2 regions of the Achromobacter sp. 18P8.1.1 genome follow, and region 1 is predicted to be linked to the other one. Evidence: predicted binding sites of a transcription regulator. Region 1 holds the regulator's gene; the other holds the start of a gene.
The links. The regulator LexA, encoded in region 1, represses DNA repair genes until DNA is damaged. The targets are predictions, from matches to a motif close to ACTGTATNNNNATACAGT.
Positions count from the first base shown of each region.

Region 2: a site for LexA is predicted at 2,889-2,906, ahead of recA (recombinase RecA). Genes of this name have one in related genera too.

Region 1 is NZ_JBYOKH010000013.1:6,161-11,727, forward strand. It holds gene AC27VE_RS10730 (low molecular weight protein-tyrosine-phosphatase) at 1-84, opposite strand, end outside; gene uvrB (excinuclease ABC subunit UvrB) at 332-2,464, opposite strand; gene AC27VE_RS10740 (amino acid aminotransferase) at 2,541-3,740, shown strand; gene lexA (transcriptional repressor LexA) at 3,895-4,545, shown strand; gene lon (endopeptidase La) at 4,663-5,567, opposite strand, start outside.
Region 2 is NZ_JBYOKH010000030.1:66,631-72,197, forward strand. It holds gene AC27VE_RS19295 (MFS transporter) at 1-302, opposite strand, end outside; gene AC27VE_RS19300 (sensor histidine kinase) at 523-1,899, opposite strand; gene AC27VE_RS19305 (response regulator transcription factor) at 2,015-2,704, opposite strand; gene recA (recombinase RecA) at 3,072-4,133, shown strand; gene recX (recombination regulator RecX) at 4,263-4,952, shown strand; gene AC27VE_RS19320 (LysR family transcriptional regulator) at 5,317-5,567, opposite strand, start outside.

The sequences.
Region 1 (5,567 bases):
GTTCACCAAATGGCGAAACACGCCCTCTGCGCTCGGCGAGCGACAGATATTGCCCATGCAAACGAAAAGTACCTTGGTCATCATGGAAGTAAGTGTGCGGGAAAACCCGAGATAAGGCAAGCTTTTTTTGCAATTATCCGATTGGATAAGGGCTGCCGAATATCCGGACTATTGTCATTGAAATCAATGAGTTAAGCGGATATTCAGTCGCAGGAAACAGGCTCGGATCCCGGGGATTCACGAAGATTGTGAAGCCGCAATTGCAACATTGCGGGTTTTACACATTTTCAGGAAGGCGTCAGCAAACAGACACGTTTTGATACGTGCTTTGCTACACCGCCCCATCCAGGAGCACCCGTTGCTTCAAGGCCGTCAAGGCATCGCGGGCGGCAGCGGCCTGCTCGAACTCCAGGTTCCGGGCATGGTCCATCATCAGCTTTTCCAGGCGCTTGAGTTCGCGCGCCAGGGCCTTTTCGTCCTTCAGGAATTCCGCCGGCACGGCGGCTTCCAGCGCATCGTGCTGAACCGGGGCGACGATACCGTCGATCAGTTCGCGCACCGCCTTCTGCACCCCGCGGGCCGTAATGCCGTTGTCGATGTTGAATTGCAACTGCTTGGCGCGGCGACGGCTGGTTTCCTCCATTGCGCGCTGCATCGAATCCGTAATGCGGTCGGCGTACAGGATGGCGTGGCCGTTCAGATTGCGCGCCGCGCGGCCAATGGTCTGGATCAGGCTGCGCTCGGAACGCAGGAAACCTTCCTTGTCCGCATCCAGGATGGCCACCAGCGACACTTCGGGGATGTCCAGCCCTTCACGCAGCAGGTTGATCCCCACCAGCACGTCGAACGTGCCCAGGCGCAGGTCGCGCAGGATTTCCACGCGTTCCACCGTGTCGATGTCGGAGTGCAGATAGCGCACCTTCACCCCGTGCTCGCTCAGGAAGTCCGTCAGGTCTTCCGCCATGCGCTTGGTCAGGGTAGTGACCAGCACACGCTCGCCCAGCGACACGCGCGCCTTGATCTGGCCCAGCAGGTCGTCCACCTGGGTGCGGGCCGGCAACACCTCAACCAAGGGATCGACGAGCCCCGTGGGCCGCACCACCTGCTCGACCACGTTGTCCGCGTGCTCTTTCTCGTAGGCGGCCGGCGTGGCCGACACGAAAACGCACTGGCGCATCCGCGTTTCGAACTCCTCGAGCTTGAGCGGCCGGTTATCCAGCGCCGATGGCAGGCGAAAGCCGTACTGCACCAGGGTTTCCTTGCGCGAGCGGTCGCCGCGGTACATGCCGCTCAGCTGCCCGATGGTGACGTGGCTTTCGTCGATGAACATCAACGCGTCCGACGGCAGGTAATCGATCAGCGTGGGCGGAGGATCCCCCGGCGCCGCGCCGGACAGGTGCCGCGAGTAGTTTTCGATGCCCTTGCAGAAACCCAGCTCCTGCAGCATCTCCAGGTCGAACCGGGTGCGTTGCTCCAGCCGTTGCGCCTCAACCAGATGACCGTCGTCGACGAAGCGCTTGACGCGTTCGCGCAGTTCTTCCTTGATGGTCTCGATGGCGCGCAGGACGGTGTCGCGCGGGGTCACATAGTGCGAGCCGGGGTAGACGGTGAACCGCGGCAACTTCTGGCGGATGCGGCCGGTCAGCGGGTCGAAGAGCTCCAGGCTTTCGATCTCGTCGTCGAACAGCGTCAGGCGCAGCGCGAGTTCGGCGCTTTCCGCCGGAAAGATGTCAATGGTCTCGCCACGCACCCGGAAGACGCCCCGGGTGAATTCCGCGTCGTTGCGCGTGTATTGCATCGCCACCAGGCGGGCCAGGATCTCGCGGCGGGAAATCTGGTCCCCGCTGCGCAGGATCAGGACCATCGCGTGATAGTCGCCCGGGTTACCAATACCGTAGATGCACGACACCGTGCCCACGATGATTGTGTCCCGACGCTCCAAGAGGCTCTTGGTGGCCGACAACCGCATCTGCTCGATGTGTTCATTGATGGACGAATCCTTTTCAATGAACAGGTCGCGCGTGGGCACGTAGGCCTCGGGCTGGTAGTAATCGTAGTAAGAGACGAAATACTCGACGGCGTTCTTGGGGAAGAACTCCCGCATTTCAGCGTAAAGCTGCGCCGCCAGCGTCTTATTGGGGGCCAGTACCAATGCGGGCCGCCCCATCCGGGCGATCACGTTGGCCATGGTGTAGGTCTTGCCCGATCCCGTCACGCCCAGCAACGTCTGGAACATGAGGCCATCTTCGACCCCCTGCGTCAGGCCGTCGATGGCCGCGGGCTGGTCGCCTGCAGGAGGATAAGGCTGATAAAGCTGAAACGGGCTGTCCGGATACTCGACGAATCCGGGCTTCACTTCCAGCCCCGGCACGGACGCAGCCGATGCCGACGCCGCCGTCAGATCCGCAGCGAGATCATCATTCAGATCTCCCGCGCTGCTCGGGTCTATTGGGCTCTTGGGCATGCTAGACTGTTCCAGGGTAAACCCCCCATTATCCACAGCACACCGTACTGCGTCCACCCATCCTCATCAGAGTCCCATGAGCAACCTTTTCGATTCCGTCGAACTCGCGCCGCGCGACCCCATTCTTGGTCTGAACGAACAATTCAACGCGGATACGCGTCCCGGTAAAGTCAACCTGGGCGTGGGCGTGTACTACGACGATCAGGGACGGATCCCCCTGCTGGGCGCCGTACGCAAAGCCGAAACCGCCCGCATCGAGGCCGCCGCCGCACGCGGCTACCTGCCGATCGAAGGCATCGCCGGCTACAACCAGGGCGCTCAAGCGCTGCTGCTGGGCAAAGAATCCCCGTTGGCCGCCGCCGGCCGCGTTCTGACCACCCAGGCTCTGGGCGGCACGGGCGCGCTGAAGATCGGCGCCGACTTCCTGCGCCAGTTGCTGCCGACCTCCAAGGTCCTGATCAGCAACCCCAGCTGGGAAAACCACCGTGCCCTGTTCGAGCGCGCCGGCTTCGAAGTCGGCACCTACTCGTACTACGACGCCGGCACCCGCGGCCTGAATTTCGACGCCATGCTGGCGGACCTGAAGGCCGCACCGGCCAAGACCGTCGTCGTGCTGCACGCGTGCTGCCATAACCCGACCGGCGTGGACCCCACCGCCGACCAGTGGAAGCAGATCGCCGCCGTCGTGAAGGAAAACAATCTGGTCCCGTTCCTCGACATCGCCTACCAGGGCTTTGGCGAAGGCTTGACGGAAGATGCCTCGGTCGTGCGCCTGTTCGCCGACCTGGACATGACCATGTTCATCAGCTCGTCGTTCTCGAAGTCGTTCTCGCTGTACGGCGAACGCGTGGGCGCACTGACGGTCGTGGCTGGCAGCAAGGAAGAAGCCACCCGCGTGCTGAGCCAGCTGAAGCGCGTCATCCGCACCAACTACTCCAACCCGCCCACCCATGGCGGCACGGTGGTGTCGACGGTGCTGAACACGCCGGAACTCTTCGCCATGTGGGAAGAAGAACTGGCCGGCATGCGCGACCGCATCCGCCTGATGCGCAAGCAACTGGTCGAGAAGATCAAGGAACACGGCGGCAAGCAGGACTTCAGCTTCGTCCTGCAGCAACGCGGCATGTTCTCTTATTCGGGCCTGACCGCCGCGCAAGTGGATCGCCTGCGTGAAGAGCACGGCGTCTACGCCGTTTCCAGCGGCCGCATCTGCGTCGCCGCCCTGAACAGCGGCAACATCGACAAGGTTGCCGCCGGCATCGCCGCCGTGCTGTAACCCAGAGCTTGGGCCATCTGGCCTGATTGCTGAAAAAGCGGAGCCTTCGGGCTCCGTTTTGCTAAAGGGGCCCTGGACTGGCTTGCTTTTTTGCGCTACGTCCCCCAGAATGGCGCTGTATATATGTACAGTCCGCTCGCACCGGATCATCGCCATGGCCAGCAAACTTACAGATCGCCAGCAACAAATCCTGGACCTCATCCGGCAAACCGTCACGCGCACCGGCTTCCCGCCGACGCGTGCCGAAATCGCCCAGGCCCTGGGTTTCCGTTCGCCCAACGCGGCGGAAGACCATCTCAAGGCATTGGCCCGCAAGGGCGCCATCGAGCTTACCGCCGGCGCCTCGCGGGGCATCCGCCTGAAGGACGGCGCCTCCGCCTCTTCGCAGGCTTCCCTGCCCATACCCTCGCTGGCGCAGCTGCTGCTGCCGCTGGTGGGCCGCGTCGCCGCCGGCAGCCCCATTCTTGCCGCTGAACACGTCGAACGCGAAGTGGGCGTCGACCCCCACCTGTTCGCGCAAGCGCCCGACTACCTGTTGAAGGTGCGCGGCATGAGCATGCGTGACGCCGGCATCCTCGAAGGGGATCTGCTGGCCGTGAAGAAGGCCTCTGAAGCCCGCAACGGCCAGATCGTCGTGGCCCGCCTGGGCGACGACGTCACCGTCAAGCGCCTGCAGCGCACCAACGGGCATATCGAGCTTCTGCCCGAAAACCCGGACTTCCAGACCATCGTGGTGGAAGCCGACCAGGAATTCGCACTGGAAGGCATTGCGGTTGGCCTGATCCGCACGCACGCGCTGCACTAGCCCGCGATCTTCTTCAAAGCCTCTGGCGCCAACGCGCCCTTGGCGCAAAAGAAAAACCCCGCCGCAGCGGGGTTTTTCATTGGGCGCCCTCTTTCGAAGGCGCCCTTGGGGTCGTGATCAGTGCTTGAGCACCGGATCGGTCGAACCCGGCTCAGCCGGCTTGGCCACCAGGGGCTCCTTTACCGCTTCTTCCTCAGCCAGCGGCTCAGGCAGGCGTTCCAGGGCCAGTTCCAGCACCTTGTCGATCCAACGGACCGGCACGATCTCAAGGTGGTTCTTGACGTTGTCCGGGATCTCCGCCAAGTCCTTGACGTTTTCTTCCGGGATCAAGACCGTCTTGATGCCGCCGCGGTGCGCAGCCAGCAGCTTTTCCTTCAGGCCGCCGATCGGCAGCACTTCGCCGCGCAGCGTGATCTCGCCGGTCATGGCAACATCGGCACGCACCGGGATGCGCGACAAAGCCGAAACCATGGCGGTCGTGATCGCGATACCCGCGGACGGACCGTCCTTGGGGGTCGCGCCTTCCGGCACGTGCACGTGCATGTCGTGCTTCTCGAAGACGCTGTCAGCAAACCCCAGACGGCGGGCACGCGAGCGCACCACCGTACGAGCCGCCTCGACCGACTCCTTCATCACATCGCCGAGCGAACCCGTGCGCTGGATGACGCCCTTGCCGGGCATGTCCGCGACTTCGATCGTCAGCAGGTCGCCACCGACTTCCGTCCACGCCAGGCCGGTCACCTGACCGATCTGGTTTTCCTTTTCGGCCATGCCGAAGGTGTAGCGGCGCACGCCCAGGTAGTCGCTCAGGTTTTCACCCGTGACATTGACCGGCTTGACCTCAAAGGTCTTGCCTTCGGCCTTGGCGCGATCGGTCTGGGTCAGCAATTGCTTGATGACCTTGCGGCAGATCTTGCCCACTTCGCGTTCGAGCGCACGCACACCGGCTTCGCGGGTGTAGTAGCGCACGATGTCGCGCAGCGCGGAATCGTCCACCGTCAGCTCGCTGTCCTTCACGCCGT
Region 2 (5,567 bases), on a different contig from region 1:
CCCATGATCACGATCGTGACCAGGAAGGTGTATTTGCGTCCGACCAGATCGCCCAGGCGGCCGAACACCAGCGCGCCGAACGGCCGCACGGCAAAGCCCGCGGCGAACGCCAGCAGCGCGAAGATGAAGCCCGCGGTGGGGTTCACGCCCGAGAAGAAGTGCTGCGCGATGATGGCTGCAAGCGAGCCGTAAAGATAAAAGTCGTACCACTCGAAAACCGTGCCCAGGGACGACGCGAAGATGACGCGGCGTTCATCCTTGGTCATCGGGCGCGGTTCCGCGGAGGGACCGCGGCCTGCCATGGTTGTTGTGCTCATGATGTCTCCTCGTTTTAGGCCGGCGGTTGTCCGCCGTGCTTGACCCTCCGCCGGCGAGCCGACATCGAGCTATACGCAACATTGAGGCGCGAGGCTGACGAGGTTCTGACGTAACCCTTACCCGAATCTTAAAATTGAAACATTGTGTAAGCTTTGCGTGCGGAGCTAGGGATTGTCCTTAGCAGCGCCGGGGGCGTCGCGCCCCTCAAGTTTCCGGCAGGTCGGGGTGCTCGGCGTACATCGGGAACCCGACGCGAATGCGGGTGCCAGGCAGGTCCGAGTGCGTGTTGGGATGGTCGCTCACCACGACGGTGGCTTGGTGCTTCTGGGCGATTTCACGCACGATCGCCAGGCCGAGCCCGCTGCCGTCCGACCCCGTACCCAGCACCCGGTAGAAGCGGTCGAACACGCGCTCGCGTTCTTCCGGGGGGATGCCCGGGCCGGAATCCTCAACTTCCAGCACCGCTTCGTCGCCCACGCGCTGCACGCGTACCGTGATGTGGCCGCCACGCGGGGTGTAACGCAGCGCGTTGTCCACCAGGTTGTTCAGCAGTTCCGCCAGCAGCAAAGGATTGCCGCTGATTTCGACGGGATCGTCCGACCCCTCGAAGCCCAGGTCGGTGCTGAGCGACAGGGCCTGCGGCACCCAATGCATGGCCTGCTCGTAGGCGATGGCGTTCAAGTCGGTGCGCGTCAGGCCGATGGCGCTGGGGTTTTCGGCGCGCGCCAGCAGCAGCAACTGATTGACCAGCCGGGTGGCGCGCTCCGACCCGGTCACCAGTTGGCGCAGGCTGGACTGCATTTCCTCTGGGCTGGCGTCGCGCAATGCCAGTTCGGCCTGCGTGCGCAGGCCCGCCAGCGGCGTCTTCAACTGATGCGCGGCGTCCGCCACGAATCGGCGTTGCGCCTGGACGTTGGCGGACAGGCGGTCCAGCAGGTCGTTCATCGCCGCCACCAGCGGGGCGATCTCGGACGGCGCCGCTCGTTCATCGATGGGGGAGAGGTCGTCGGGACGCCGGGCGCGCAGGCGTTGCTGCAAGGCGTTCAACGGCGCCACGCCGCGCGACAGCCCGAACCAGACCAGCAGCACGGCGATCGGCAGCACCACGAACTGCGGAATGATCACGCCCTTGATGATGTCGTTGGCCAGTTGCGTGCGCTTTTCCACGGTTTCGGCCACGATCAGTAGCGCAGGCTGGGTGTTGGGCAGGTTCAGGTCGACCCACGTGAACGCCAGCCGGATGCCAAAGCCGCGCATGGTGTCGTCTTCGTACTGGACCTCGCCGGGACGCGGCTGGCCCACCGTGGCCGGCAGCGGCAGGGCGCGGTCGCCCCCCAGGTATTCGCCGCGGCTGCCCAGCGCCAGCCAGAACACGCTGTCGGTCTCGTCGGCGCGCAGCACGTCGCGCGCCGGGTCGGTCATTTTCAGCACGGCGCGGCCGTCCTGCGCGTGGACCTGGCGCGTCAGCACATGGAGGTTATTGGCCAGCGCCCGGTCGTACGGCACGTTGGCGATGTTCTGCGCGACGACGTAGGTGATCGCCACGCTCATGGGCCACAGCAGGAACAGCGGCGCGAGCATCCAGTCCAGGATCTCGCCCAGCAGCGAGCGCTGGGGCGGTGCGAAGCTCGGGCCCTTGGACCCGGCTTGCATGATATCCAGCGCTTCCTGATTCAGCGGTTCTGGCCGCGCAGGCTCAGCTGGCGAGATACGCGGCACCCTGGTCCCGCTCCAGACAGTAGCCCAGGCCGCGCACCGTCACGATCTTCACGCCGCTGGGCTCGAGCTTCTTGCGCAGCCGGTGCACATAGACTTCGATGGCGTTGGTGCTGACTTCTTCGCCCCATTCGCACAGGTGGTCCACCAGTTGCGTCTTGCTGACCATGCGGCCGCTGCGGGTCAGCAGGATCTCCAGGAGGCTGACTTCGCGCGCCGACAGGTCCAGCGTCTGGTCGTCCACGATGGCGACGCGGCCGGTCTGGTCGAACAGCAGCCGGCCGTGCTTGATCATCGTGGCGCCGCCGCCGGCGCCGCGGCGGGTCAATGCCCGCACGCGCGCTTCCAGTTCGGACAGCGCAAAGGGTTTGGCCATGTAGTCGTCGGCGCCCAGGTCCAGGCCCTTGACGCGCTGCTCGATGCTGTCGGCGGCGGTCAGGATCAGGACGGGCAGGGCGGAATTGCGGGCGCGCAGGCGGCGCAGCACTTCCAGGCCGGCCAGTTGCGGCAGGCCCAGGTCAAGAATGAGCAGGTCGAAGGCCTGGGCCGCCAGCGCAGAATCGGCGGCCAGCCCATCGCGCACGGCGTCCACGGCATAGCCGTTGTGGCGCAAGGACCGGGACAGGCCGTCGGCCAGAATGCTGTCGTCTTCGGCGATCAGGATACGCATGGGCTGCTAATGAAGGGGTCCCTGTGCCGCCAGCGCTTTGCGCGCTTGCTGCCCCTCTATGGGAGGCTATCCGCCTTGTGGGCGGCCCGGCGGCGGAAAAGGGACGAAACGCCGGGTTCTCCTTCGATTCTGTCATATGGCGGGGGGCTTGCCCACTCAGGGTATACGTGCAAAACTCTGGCACACTGGTTTTTTGTACAGTACAATCCGATGCCATAATCTGCACATGAATCAAAAGCGCGAAGCAACCTTGAGCGCAACTGACGCATAAGCTGACGCATTAGCCATATCTATAGCCAGACCCCAGCCTGACCGGCGACTTCTCCGGCACCCTTCGACACCAGATACGTTACAGACAGGACTCTACATGGACGACAAAACCACCAAGGCCGCCGCATCGGAAAAGGCCAAGGCGCTTGCCGCCGCGCTCTCGCAGATCGAAAAGCAGTTCGGCAAGGGCTCGATCATGCGCTACGGCGACAACGAGGTCTCGCACGATATCCAGGTCGTCTCCACGGGTTCCCTGGGGCTGGACATCGCGCTGGGCGTCGGCGGCTTGCCGCGTGGCCGCGTAGTCGAAATCTACGGTCCGGAATCGTCGGGCAAGACCACGCTTACGCTGCAGGTCATCGCTGAAATGCAGAAGATCGGCGGCACCTGCGCCTTCGTCGACGCGGAACACGCGCTGGACGTGCAGTACGCCAACAAGCTGGGCGTGAACCTGACCGACCTGCTGATCTCGCAGCCGGACACGGGCGAACAGGCGTTGGAAATCACCGACGCGCTGGTGCGTTCGGGCTCGGTCGACCTGATCGTCATCGACTCGGTGGCCGCCCTGGTGCCCAAGGCTGAAATCGAAGGCGAAATGGGCGATTCGCTGCCCGGCCTGCAAGCCCGCTTGATGAGCCAGGCGCTGCGCAAGCTGACCGCCACGATCAAGCGCACCAACTGCATGGTCATCTTCATCAACCAGATCCGCATGAAGATCGGCGTGATGTTCGGCAACCCCGAAACCACCACCGGCGGCAACGCGTTGAAGTTCTACGCCTCCGTGCGTCTGGACATCCGCCGCATCGGTTCCATCAAGAAGGGCGACGAAGTCGTCGGCAACGAAACCCGCGTCAAGGTGGTGAAGAACAAGGTGGCGCCGCCGTTCAAGCAGGCTGAGTTCGACATCATGTACGGTGCCGGCATTTCGCGCGAAGGCGAAATCATTGACTTGGGCGTGGCCGCCAGCGTGGTGGACAAGTCCGGCGCGTGGTACAGCTACAACGGCAATCGCATCGGCCAGGGCAAGGACAATGTCCGCGAATACCTGAAAGAGCACAAGGAAATCGCCATCGAGATCGAGAACCGCGTTCGTGAGAACCAGGGCATCGTCAGCCGTGCGGCCGAGTTCGTCCCCACGGCGGAAGACACCGCCGAATAAGCAATCTTGCGGGCGCCTGCGGATCAACGCAGGCGCGTTGCACATTGTTTGCGCCGTTGCCCCTGGCCCGGCGATATGCGGCAGGCGCCATGACGGGCCTGCCGTTTTTGCATAGCAAGCAGGAAGCGCATGAGCTGGAAATCGACCCCCGCGTCAGCCGACCGTCTTCGCGCCAAGCTGGATGACGAGTTTGAAACTGTCGCCAAGCCCCAGGGCTTGCGGCGGAGTTCCGATGCGCGCCGTGAACAGGAATCTGCGGCACCCGCCGCCGATCCGGGTGAATGGCAGCGCAGTTCCGAGCAGCGACCGGCCCCCCGCGGCCGCCGCGCAGCCCGCGCCGAGGACCAGGCCGGCGCGGATGACGGCAAGCCCGAACGCAAAGGGCCATCGCTGAAGATGCGTGCGGTGGGGTATTTGTCGCGGCGCGAGCATGCGCGCGAAGAACTGGCCCGCAAGCTGTCGGCTTACGCCGAAGACGGGGCTGAGGTAGAAGCGGTGCTGGATGCGCTGGAAAAAGAAGGCTGGCTGTCCACCGAGCGTTTTGCGCAAAGCCTGGTGCACCGGCGGGCGTCGCGCCAGGGCGCGGCCCGCATCGTGCAGGAACTGCGTCAGCATGGCGTGGACGCCGACCAGGTGGCTGAATTGCGCGACCAGTTGCGCGCCACCGAATACGACCGCGCGCTGGAAGTCTGGAGGAAGCGTTTCGACGCAAAGCCCGCCGACCGCGCGGCCTACGCCAAACAGGCCCGCTTCCTGGCCAGCCGCGGATTCGCCCACGACGTCATCCGCCGCATCGTGGGCGACAGCGACGAAGATTGAGCGCGCGCGCAGCGCGGCGGTCCATTTCCCTGCCGGGCCGCCCCAAGGGGAAAAGGCCCCCTCGGGGGGGCAGCAAGCGTGCGAAGCATGCGCAGCGTGGGGGCCCTTTTCCCCGCCGGGCCGCCCCAAGGGGAAAAAGCCCCCTCGGGGGGGCAGCAAGCGTGCGAAGCATGCGCAGCGTGGGGGCGCCTTTTCCCCGCCGGGCCGCCCCAAGGGGAAAAAGCCCCCTCGGGGGGCAGCAAGCGTGCGAAGCATGCGCAGCGTGGGGGCGCCTTTTCCCCGCCGGGCCGCCCCAAGGGGAAAAAGCCCCCTCGGGGGGCAGCAAGCGTGCGAAGCATGCGCAGCGTGGGGGCTCCCTCCCTCTCTACTTTGCCGATTTGATTCCCGACAGCGTCTTGAAGCAGACGTCGCGTGTGATGGTCAGGAATTCGTCGATGTACGACGCGTCGGTATCTTCGCTTCGCACCGTAGCGTACAGCGTGCGCCATACCCCTTGCGGGCCCAGGCGGCACTGCCGTAGCCAACCCTGATTCATGTATTCGGTCAATGCCCAGTTCGGCAGCGCGGCCACGCCGCGGTTGCTGGCCACCAGTTGCGCAATGATGGGGGTGAGCT